Regions from separate parts of the Spirochaeta cellobiosiphila DSM 17781 genome, predicted to be linked through region 2. Evidence: riboswitches for the same ligand, from Rfam matches in the RefSeq annotation. Region 2 holds a riboswitch; each other region holds the start of a gene.

Region 1 (3,283 bases), on a different contig from region 2:
CAGGACTAAGAACGGGTACAGAGACTTCCCTGTCTGCTGCTATATTAATGCCTCCCGCCCTATCCAGGTATTGTTGGGAAGTGGATAGTCGGGAATTGGAATGATAGTCTTTACGTAATTCAAAATAAATCTTCCCTTTTCCCTTGTATAAAGATTGCCCCTCATTCACTTTGTCAGCGATGAGTTTGTCCTGTTTTGCCAGGTAGTTAACGATTTCCTTTGCCCTATCCCTGCAATCCAGTAAAGCTCCATATCTGGTAATCATATCTGCTGTCAGAGAGGGAGCGCTCGTTTGTTCTATCAGTACAGATATTCCTAAGCTCTGGAGTTTTGCAATCAGCTCATCTTTGAACATAGCATCTGCCAGAACCACCTGGGGATTCAAGCTTAATATCCTTTCCATATTGGGATGGGCAGAATTCTTTCCTACAACAGGTATTCCTTTTAATGAGGAGGGAAAGGTTGAATAAGAATCACGGCCAACAATTTTATCTGATTGCCCTAAGGACACAATTAAGGAGCTTAGCCCTGAGTTTAAGACTACGATTCTGTCCACAGGGAGTTTAACAGGGACAGTCGATCCTTCTCCGTCTACAAACTGTAGCTGATCTTGGGACTCTGATTCATCCTGTGTTTGTTGTCCTCCTCCAAAGAGAATAAAAGGGCTAAGGAGGATGACTAGTATGAAAGCCGTTGTTTTAAAGGATTCCATTAGAATTCCTTGATGGCTGATTTTGTTTTATCAATGAATATTTTTTGGATAGGAGTTATGCTTGCCAAACCTCCTGTGGCTGTAGCAGGAAGTCCTAGTTGGTTTTTCCAGGAATCCTCTTCTTCCCCCATGACATCATTTGACATATGGTCCCCATAGGTCAGCATGAAAGCAATGAAGCGGACAGCCTTAAAGTCATTCTTTTGGGCCACTTCTTTCACTTCTTCAAACTCTGGATTCCCTTCCATAACGGCCACATAGCTATGGGAATAATGCTCCTTTAGGTAATTATTCATTTGTACGAAGTCTTTGTTATATTCTGGATGTTTTTCATTACCATGAGCACAAATGACAGTGAGTTCATCCTTATCTCCGAATTCTGATTCCAGGGCCTTTATAATCTTTGGCATGTTTTCAGGATAGTAGAGGAGGGGATGAACGTATTTGATATTTAATTCAGAAGAATGAGAAGTCATTACTTGTCTATATTCCGATCCAACCATAAGAAGAAAATTAATGATGACAATATTTTTCTTACCAACCAGACTTAAATCTTCTAGCGTTTGATCAATCTTTCGAATAGGAACTTCACTCGCAAAGAGAGTGGTTTTGCCTTGTTTTAAAAGTTTTTTAACAATAAAGGAAGATGTGAATCCCCATGTCACTTCATTATGGGGAAAGGCTTTTCTCATTGCTATATCAAAGTCTTCAAGATTTTTCTGGCCACTCTCATAGCTACTCCCAAAAGCCGCTATGACAATAACAGGTTTTTCCTTATTGCTTGAAGTATATTTATTGCTTTGACATGAACTCATACCCACTCCTATCAGAAATAATAAGGGAAGCAAATATAAGATAACTGATTTATTCATGGAACTTCCTTTATACGGGACAAGAGACTACCTTAGTCCAAAAAGCGACGGGTAATAACTCTCCTTCCGCGAAGATTGTTATTATTCATTCCCTATAGGTAGCCTGACTTATCACCACAGGGTGACTTACAGTGACGGGATCGCTCCAGATTCTCACTGGATTCCCCTATAATGGAATGTTTGTGTTACCAACACTACTGGATATAAGTAGGATTAGTCTAGGTAGAAAAGAACGATTGACAAAATCTTGATTCCTTTTCTAAGTTAAAAGAGATGGTAGACTCCATAAATAAGAATTATCCCCGTATTGTAATTAGTGCTGACCGCTCTGGTTCCGGAAAAACCCTCCTTAGCACCCTCATCGAAAGGTATTGGCAACGGTCGCTGAAGGTCCAGTCCTTTAAGTGCGGTCCCGACTATATCGACCCCTCTTATCATGCTATGGCCACTGGTAGAAGTTGTGCTAATCTGGATAGTAGATTGATGTCTGGTGAACAAGTTAAAGCTCTCTTTCAAAAACACGCTGAAGGAGCACAACTTAATATTATAGAAGGAGTTATGGGGTTGTACGATGGGGCTGGCTCATTAGATGAAAGGGGAAGCGCGGCTCATATTGCCAAAACCTTAAAAGCCCCGGTTATAGTGATTCTGGATGTCAAATCCATGGCTCGTTCAGCTGGGGCCCTAGCCTTAGGGTATAAAGTCTTTGACCCGGACGTTAATGTAGCAGGTTTTCTCTTAAATCGTGTTGCCAGTACTCGTCATGAAGCTCTCGTCATTAGAGCTGTGGAAAAGGCGACAGGTCTTCCTGTTGTAGGAAGCATACCCGTAAAAAAAGAATTAACCCTTCCTGAAAGGCATCTGGGCTTGATTCCTGCCTGGGAAGATTATGACTATATTCCCCATTATGATGCTTTATTAGAGTTGGTGGAACCTTATATTAATTGGTCTTTGATTAAGGAAATAGCTGAAGGAGCTCCACCTTTAGGTCCTGTTTATGAATCATCACCTGGCCCCCCCAAAACTTATCCTGTCAAAATAGCCTACGCTTTGGATAAGGCTTTTCATTTTTATTATCAGGACAACCTGGATATGTTTGGTCATTTTGGGGCTCAGCTCGTTCCCTTTAGTCCGATGGAAGAGGATGCTCTTCCCCCGGGAATAGATGGTTTATACTTAGGGGGAGGTTATCCGGAAGTTTTTGCCCATCAGTTATCCCAGAATACTAGCATGCGTAGAAGCATTAAGGATTGGGCTCTCAATAACAGACCTATCTGGGGGGAATGCGGTGGATTAATGTACCTTCTGGATAGCCTGGTAACCCAGGAAGGAGAGGAGTATCCCATGGTCGGAGTGTTTCCTGGGCGGACGATTATGAAGAAAGGCCTTCGTGCTTTAGGATATTATACAGGAGAATTAAAAGCAGATTCCTGGATGGGGCCAAAGGGACAATCCCTCACGGGGCATTTGTTCCATTGGTCACAGAGGGAGAATACCACTGAAGAGTTGAATCACATGCTGGATTTAACCAAGGAAGATAGTCCGGAAGTTGTCCCTGATGGCTTGTTTCGCTATCAAACCTGGGCAGGATATTTACATCTGCATTTTGCAACAAATCCCCAGGTGCTGGAAGGTTTTCTTCAAAGTTGCTGGGATCACAAAGAATAAGGAGCATTCATGAATGGCCAAAGTATAACAA
Region 2 (3,283 bases):
TGGATATAATCTCTTACACCTGTGCCGTCGATGGTGGGCCAATCGTCTCCAAAAACAATAACCTTTTCCCTTAAACCAGCAGCTACCTGACTAACAAAAGGAAGAAGATTAAAAGGATACTCCGGATCTTCTCCTATACGACCAGACGGATGAGCTCCTACAGGATTAAAATACCTAAGGATGACAACATTCCAGTTTTCAGCGTGGGCAGTATCCATAAGGATTTGCTCCATCATCGTTTTTGTATGTCCATAAGGATTTGTTGCTTTAATAGGAAAACTCTCATCAACAGGAACTGATGCGGGATCCCCATATACAGTGGCAGAGGAGGAGAACACAATGTTCTTGACTCCATATTTCTTCATTGTCTGATATAAGACAAGAGAGCCTGAAATATTATTTTCATAGTACTTAAGTGGTTTTTCAACAGATTCACCAACTGCTTTTAAAGCGGCAAAATGAATAACACCATCAATGTTAGGTTCTTTTTCAAAGACTTCACCTAAAGCCTTTCCATCCCGAATGTCTGCTTCATAAAAACGAACTTCTTTACGGGCAATGTCTTGAACCCGTTTGATAGCTTCGGTAGTTGAATTACATAGATTGTCAACAATAACCAGATCATAGCTCTCACTGAGCAATTCAATGTTAGTGTGGGAAGCAATATATCCTGCGCCTCCGGTTATTAGTAACTTTTTCATTCTAACCTCCTGAATGTACGCGCGTACACTAGGTGTATGATATAACCTCATTTAGATTATGTCCACTTACTTAAGTTTATGATTATTACCTTCGATCTAAGTAGACACATGGCCTATAGAATCAAAGATTGGTATAATTCCATAGATCCTTATATGGGTTACTTCAATTCATACACAGAAGAGAAACGCGGTTTGCACACTTTGTTAAATCAATTATGTGAATGTTATTGGACACAGAAAACCCCAGCAATAGAAACCCTCTCCCTCATTGATCAATATCCCTTAGAGATAGGAGATTTTTTTGTTTCCACAATGGGTATAACACAGGAAGATTATCAAATATGGTTAAAAAAATTATCCAATAAGCAAAAACATTGAGTTCTATAGACTTCTTCAACACTTAGATAATCTTTTATAATCTGATCATGATCAAGATCAACAAGATCAGGATCCTCTGTTAACCAAGCTTTAAGCATGTCCAAAGTCAGCTCCAAATGACATTGAAATCCATAGGCTTTTTCTCCAAAACTTAAAGCCTGATACTGACAATCAGCACCCTGACCAAGCCATTGGATCTGTTCATTAGGAACAATAGTTTCTCCATGAAGATGAAAGACTGGTATGGTATTAGAGATATTACTGAAGAGGGGATTATCCTGCCCCTGGTCCAAGAGATAAAGAGGATTCCAATTGCCCTCACTATCACGAAAAGCCCTTTCTGTCTTACCAAGAGGAACAACTTTGCCTTCCTTCGCCTTGGTCATGATTTGCATGCCCAAACAAATGCCAAGAACTTTAAGATTTTGGTTCATAGCTTCACGAGCAATATCGATTTTATGAACCATATCCTCTGTCTGATCATTGGCACTAGCAGGACCACCAAGAATAATAAGAGCTTCCAGATCTGATGGTAAGGTAAAATCAACTAGAGCATCAGGCTCAATAACCTGGAAAGATTTTCCTTTTTCCTTTAGATACTCAGCGATGAGACCGGGACCTTCCCTATCTATGTTCTTCAGAATATATGTTGTCATAATTCAAGAGTATAAATGGTATTTACTAAAACTGTAAAGATTGACAAGTGATATGCTTAACAATAAGATACGATTAAGTTAGGTGCTTATCAGAGCTAAAAGGGAAGCAGGTCAAAATCCTGCACGGTCCCGCCACTGTAGAAATATTCTCCAGAGAATATGAAAGTCAGAATACCTGCCTAATCTATTACCTTGGCATTGTCTACGGAGTATAGACAGGAGGCTTAATGCAGAAAACAATTTCCCTTTTCTTATTCCTATTAATATCATTACAAAGCTGGTCAACTGGTCAAAAAGAGGATCCTGCAACAACAACTGTTTTTACCGATAGCTATGAACGACAGGTTAATATTCCAACAGAGATAAATCGAATTGTATCTCTAGCTCCCAGCATTACAGAAATCATATATGCCTTAGGAAGCCAGGATAAACTAAAAGGTCGTACTGACTATTGTGATTATCCGGAAGATGCCCTTAGAATCCCCTCCATGGGATCACTCAGGAATCCAAGTATGGAAAGTATCATTCAGGCTCAACCAGATTTGGTAATAGCCTCCACACATTTTCAAAAGGATACACTGAAAGCCTTGGAAGATCTTAATATCCCTATATTAATCCTTAAAGGTGAAGACAGTATTGAAGGAACCTACTGGGTGATTCGTCAAATAGGAACGCTACTCCATAAACAAGAAAAATCAGAACAGATTATTACTCAGATGAAGAAAACCATAGATCAAGCCGCAGGAAGAATTAACAATTCTTACAAGCCTAAAGTTTACTATGTGGTAGCTTATGGACAACAAGGGGATTTCACTGCTGGAGGTAATACCTTTATCGGTCAATTGATCCAGGAAGCAGGCGGAATCAATATTGCCCAAGATCTGGATGGCTGGGCTTATAGTTTTGAAAAGATTGTAGAACAGGACCCTGACATCATTATTTGTTCTCAGTACTATAATGTAAAAGAAGGACTGTCCAATACAGAGGGGTATAAGGATTTGAGGGCAATAAAAGAGGGAAGGATTTATACTATTGATAGTAATATACTGGATAGACAAGGACCTAGATTAGCTCAAGCTTTTGTAGATCTTGTAACCATAATCCATCCTGAAAGCTTTGAATGATTAAACTTAACCATTGGCAGATATCTTTTCTACTAATCATTCTTATTCTCTTTAGCAGCTTATTATCTCTCACCATAGGAACGGCTGATATAAAAGCCGTAGAAGTCTTCCATATAATAAAAGAACAATTCAATTATCCTCTAGTCTCTAAGTCCACTACCCCTGCGGATATTATTATTCTTAATGTCAGAGCTCCCCGCATAGTACTAGCCCTTCTGGTAGGAGGGGCATTAGCAGTATCAGGGACAGCGCTTCAAGGATTATTTCGTAATCCAATGGCGGATCCTTATGTATTGGGCTTATCATCAGGAGCGGCCTTCGGGGTGACAGTTGTTATTATCTGTGGCTTATCGACTACAGTGCTATTACAGGGTTCTGCTTTCATAGGGGCTCTATTAACAGCATTCTTTGGCCTGTCCCTGGC
Region 3 (3,283 bases), on a different contig from region 2:
AGGAGAAAAAAGAAATACAGCAAGTAATTATAGATACTACTGTCTTTGAACTTCCTCCCTGCCAATAAGACAAGGAGGATATTAAGCTTTAATTAATACATCCAACAGGAAATAATTTTCTAAAACTAAAACGTATAATGGGTCCTGCAATTATGATTTGAAGCGGTAAAGCCACAATAAAGTTCTTAGGTATATTACCAAGCCAAACAGCAACTGTTCTATTGGAAAAACCTACATTCTGAACGGCACCAAACAAGGACATAAAGAAACACATTCCAACAACCATTAAGGTAGAAATGAGTAGCATAAGTACTATCTTTTTCTTTCTATCATCTACTTTTGATGCAATTTTAAAAGCGAGTCCTTTAGCAAATATTGATACAATAAACCAATCCAGAATAAAAGCAATAATATAGGCCAGGGGAAACCCTAACCAGGCATGGCTTATGGTTTCTAGTGAATAACCAGTAGCCATTCCTATATTATATATACTCATGGTAAACACCATAAAAGCGCACATTAAGGATGTAAAAATAAGGCTTTCTCGTTTGTTTATGGGCATAAATCCTCCTAAGAGGGGGATAATACCAACATAAATTAATCTTTTCAACATATATATTTAGACAATTCTAAATATTTTCAAGCAGGGCTTTTACTTGGTAGGAAGAACAAAATAAAGTCAATCCCTCTAGCTTAATGACCAGAAGAAAAATAAGGACCTACTCTTATAAATTATAAAAAGAGGTCCTTATGTTCAACAGAACAAGTGCATCCGATCAGGACTCAGTATGATAATAAATAAAATCCATAGGCTTATCCCCATAGACTTCTCTTTTAATCGAATAGGATCCCTGTGTTTCCTGAGTTATAACCTTTGTCCAGAACTCATATGCCCCTTTATTATTTGGCAAAACTCTTGTTATCCATTTACCAGGATGTTTATGAACAACCTGAATAAACGCTTCACGGCCCACACCCTTATGCTTGAACTTACGTAATACAAAGAATTGTCCTATATCATTGTATTCTTCTCGATCAGGATAAGGACGAATGAGAACAAATCCAGCTATCTCACCATCAACCATAATATGATAGGGATAATGCTTTTCTTTCGTCCAGTATTCATCTAATCGACTCACTTCTTTCGCCACAGCAAAGGAACCTTTCTCATCAGGAGAGAAACCTGCATATTCGGACATGTCATAAACATAATATGGAAATAAATTCTGAATAATCTCATCATGAGGTGCTGGAATTAGTTCTAACTTCATAGTGAGGAGGTTATTTAATTTGCTATTTTTAATCAACTATAGAGAATGATGTCATACTGATGCTTTTAGGAAGATCATAATCCAAGTCGGATATTATACTATGTATACATTTATCCGATTCTATCCTATAGTTTGTACAGATTAACTAATAAAAGGGAGGGATCAAAATCTCATAAGTATTAGGGAAGTTTACCTTATGGGGAAGTCCTGTGAGAGTCAGGCACAGTCGCGCTACGGTGTGGAACAGTTTGTTCCAAGTCCGATTACCAGGGTAACTTTAGAAAAATTTTGTCGCGTCAACAAAAAGGAATATTACAATGTCTACACAAACCTATCTAACAGGGTTCTCACGCATAGGAGAACACCGGGAATTAAAGAAAGCTCTAGAACAATACTGGTCAGGAAAGATAAGCTTCCCTGAACTTGAAGAGTTAAGTAAAAAACTTAGAGCCAAACACTGGACTGAACAATCAGGTCAAAAAATCGACTATATTAGCTCTAATGACTTTAGTTACTATGATACCATGCTTGATACTTCAATCATGATCAATGCCATACCGGAAAGATTCCGTGATCTCAGTCAATACGAAGATATCTATTTTTCTATGGCTAGAGGCAATGCCTCCTCAACCGCGATGGAAATGACCAAGTGGTTCAATACAAATTATCATTACATTGTACCCGAATTAGATAAACGAACGCCCTTTCAAGCTAATATAAATAAAATTCGTACAGAGTATAGAGAGGCCAAGGAACTTGGTATTCAAAGCAAGATAAACCTCATCGGACCTATTACCTACACAGGATTATCCAAAAGTTTAGACACAAGTGATCCCTTTGATTACTACGAGTCAATCCTGGAGACCTATGTGAAAGTAATCCAGGAGATATCTGAACTAGATGATTCCATTATTCTCCAAATTGATGAGCCCATTTTGGTCAAAGATCCCGCCCCAAAGCTTCTAGATCTTATAATTCAGACTTACAACACATTAGCTTCTGTCAGTACCAAAATAAAAATCATAGTCATGACCTATTTTGAACAAGCTAGTGAAGCTGTTCCTTTATTAAGCCAAACTCCGATTTGGGGAATTGGTCTGGACTTTATTCATGGAAAAGATAATCTGCAAAGCCTTAGTTCCATAGGAGATAAGGTTTTAGTTGCCGGGATCATTGATGGTCGTAATATTTGGATATCCCATTATGATGAAGCCCTAAAACTAATAGAGAGTATTAGAGAACAAGTGCCTCACAACAAGTTATTGCTATCCACATCCTGTTCCCTCCTGCATGTTCCCTATTCCTTACGTAATGAACCCCAGGAGGCTCCTATCAAACAGTGGCTCGCCTTCGGAGTAGAAAAACTGAAAGAATTAGTTCTACTGAAAGCTATCCTGGAGAATGATAATACATCCGAAACGAAAGCGGCCCTCGAAGAGAATCGTAATATCCACAAAAATAAACTTGTATCTTCTCTCATTCATAATGACAAGGTGCAACAAAGAGTTAGTAAAGAGGGAAATCGGGACCGAGAAGGTAACTTCCATGAGCGAATTCAACTTCAAAGACAGCAATTCAACTTACCCTCACTTCCCACTACAACGATAGGAAGCTTCCCACAAACGAAAGAATTGAGAAAGATTCGTAGAGATTATAAAAAGAAACTCATCACCAAAGAAGTTTATGAATCTTCTCTCAAGCAATACATAAAGGAATGTGTTGAATTCCAGGAAGAAATTGATTTAGATGTACTCGTTCATGGGGAACCGGAACGAAATGATATGGTTGAATACTTTGGAGAACTACTGGAAGGATTTCATTTTACTTCAAATGGCTGGGTTCAAAGCTATGGAAGCCGTTGTGTTAAGCCTCCCATCATATATGGGGACATTAGTCGTCCTAAAGCTATGACAGTGGAATGGATAAGCTATGCCCAGAGCTTAACAAAGCGAATTATGAAAGGAATGTTAACCGGTCCTGTAACCATTATTAACTGGTCCTTTGTTCGTAAT

Evidence for each region. Region 2 has a riboswitch for cobalamin ahead of K345_RS0117285 (ABC transporter substrate-binding protein). Riboswitches for the same ligand answer to the same signal wherever they lie in the genome.
Region 1: linked by a shared signal. The riboswitch ahead of K345_RS0111585 (sirohydrochlorin cobaltochelatase) and the one ahead of K345_RS0117285 (ABC transporter substrate-binding protein) in region 2 are both predicted to bind cobalamin.
Region 3: linked by a shared signal. The riboswitch ahead of metE (5-methyltetrahydropteroyltriglutamate--homocysteine S-methyltransferase) and the one ahead of K345_RS0117285 (ABC transporter substrate-binding protein) in region 2 are both predicted to bind cobalamin.

The regions. Positions count from the first base shown of each region.
Region 1 is NZ_KE384555.1:279,258-282,540, reverse strand. It holds gene K345_RS0111590 (ABC transporter substrate-binding protein) at 1-712, opposite strand, end outside; gene K345_RS0111585 (sirohydrochlorin cobaltochelatase) at 712-1,527, opposite strand; adenosylcobalamin (AdoCbl) riboswitch at 1,635-1,776, opposite strand; gene K345_RS0111580 (cobyrinic acid a,c-diamide synthase CobB) at 1,858-3,252, shown strand; gene K345_RS0111575 (precorrin-8X methylmutase) at 3,262-3,283, shown strand, end outside.
Region 2 is NZ_KE384558.1:147,538-150,820, reverse strand. It holds gene galE (UDP-glucose 4-epimerase GalE) at 1-701, opposite strand, end outside; gene K345_RS21695 (type 1 glutamine amidotransferase) at 1,037-1,735, opposite strand; cobalamin riboswitch at 1,799-1,932, shown strand; gene K345_RS0117285 (ABC transporter substrate-binding protein) at 1,963-2,859, shown strand; gene K345_RS0117280 (FecCD family ABC transporter permease) at 2,856-3,283, shown strand, end outside.
Region 3 is NZ_KE384557.1:284,702-287,984, reverse strand. It holds gene K345_RS0116325 (DUF2798 domain-containing protein) at 89-562, opposite strand; gene K345_RS0116320 (GNAT family N-acetyltransferase) at 777-1,271, opposite strand; adenosylcobalamin (AdoCbl) riboswitch at 1,444-1,586, shown strand; gene metE (5-methyltetrahydropteroyltriglutamate--homocysteine S-methyltransferase) at 1,589-3,283, shown strand, end outside.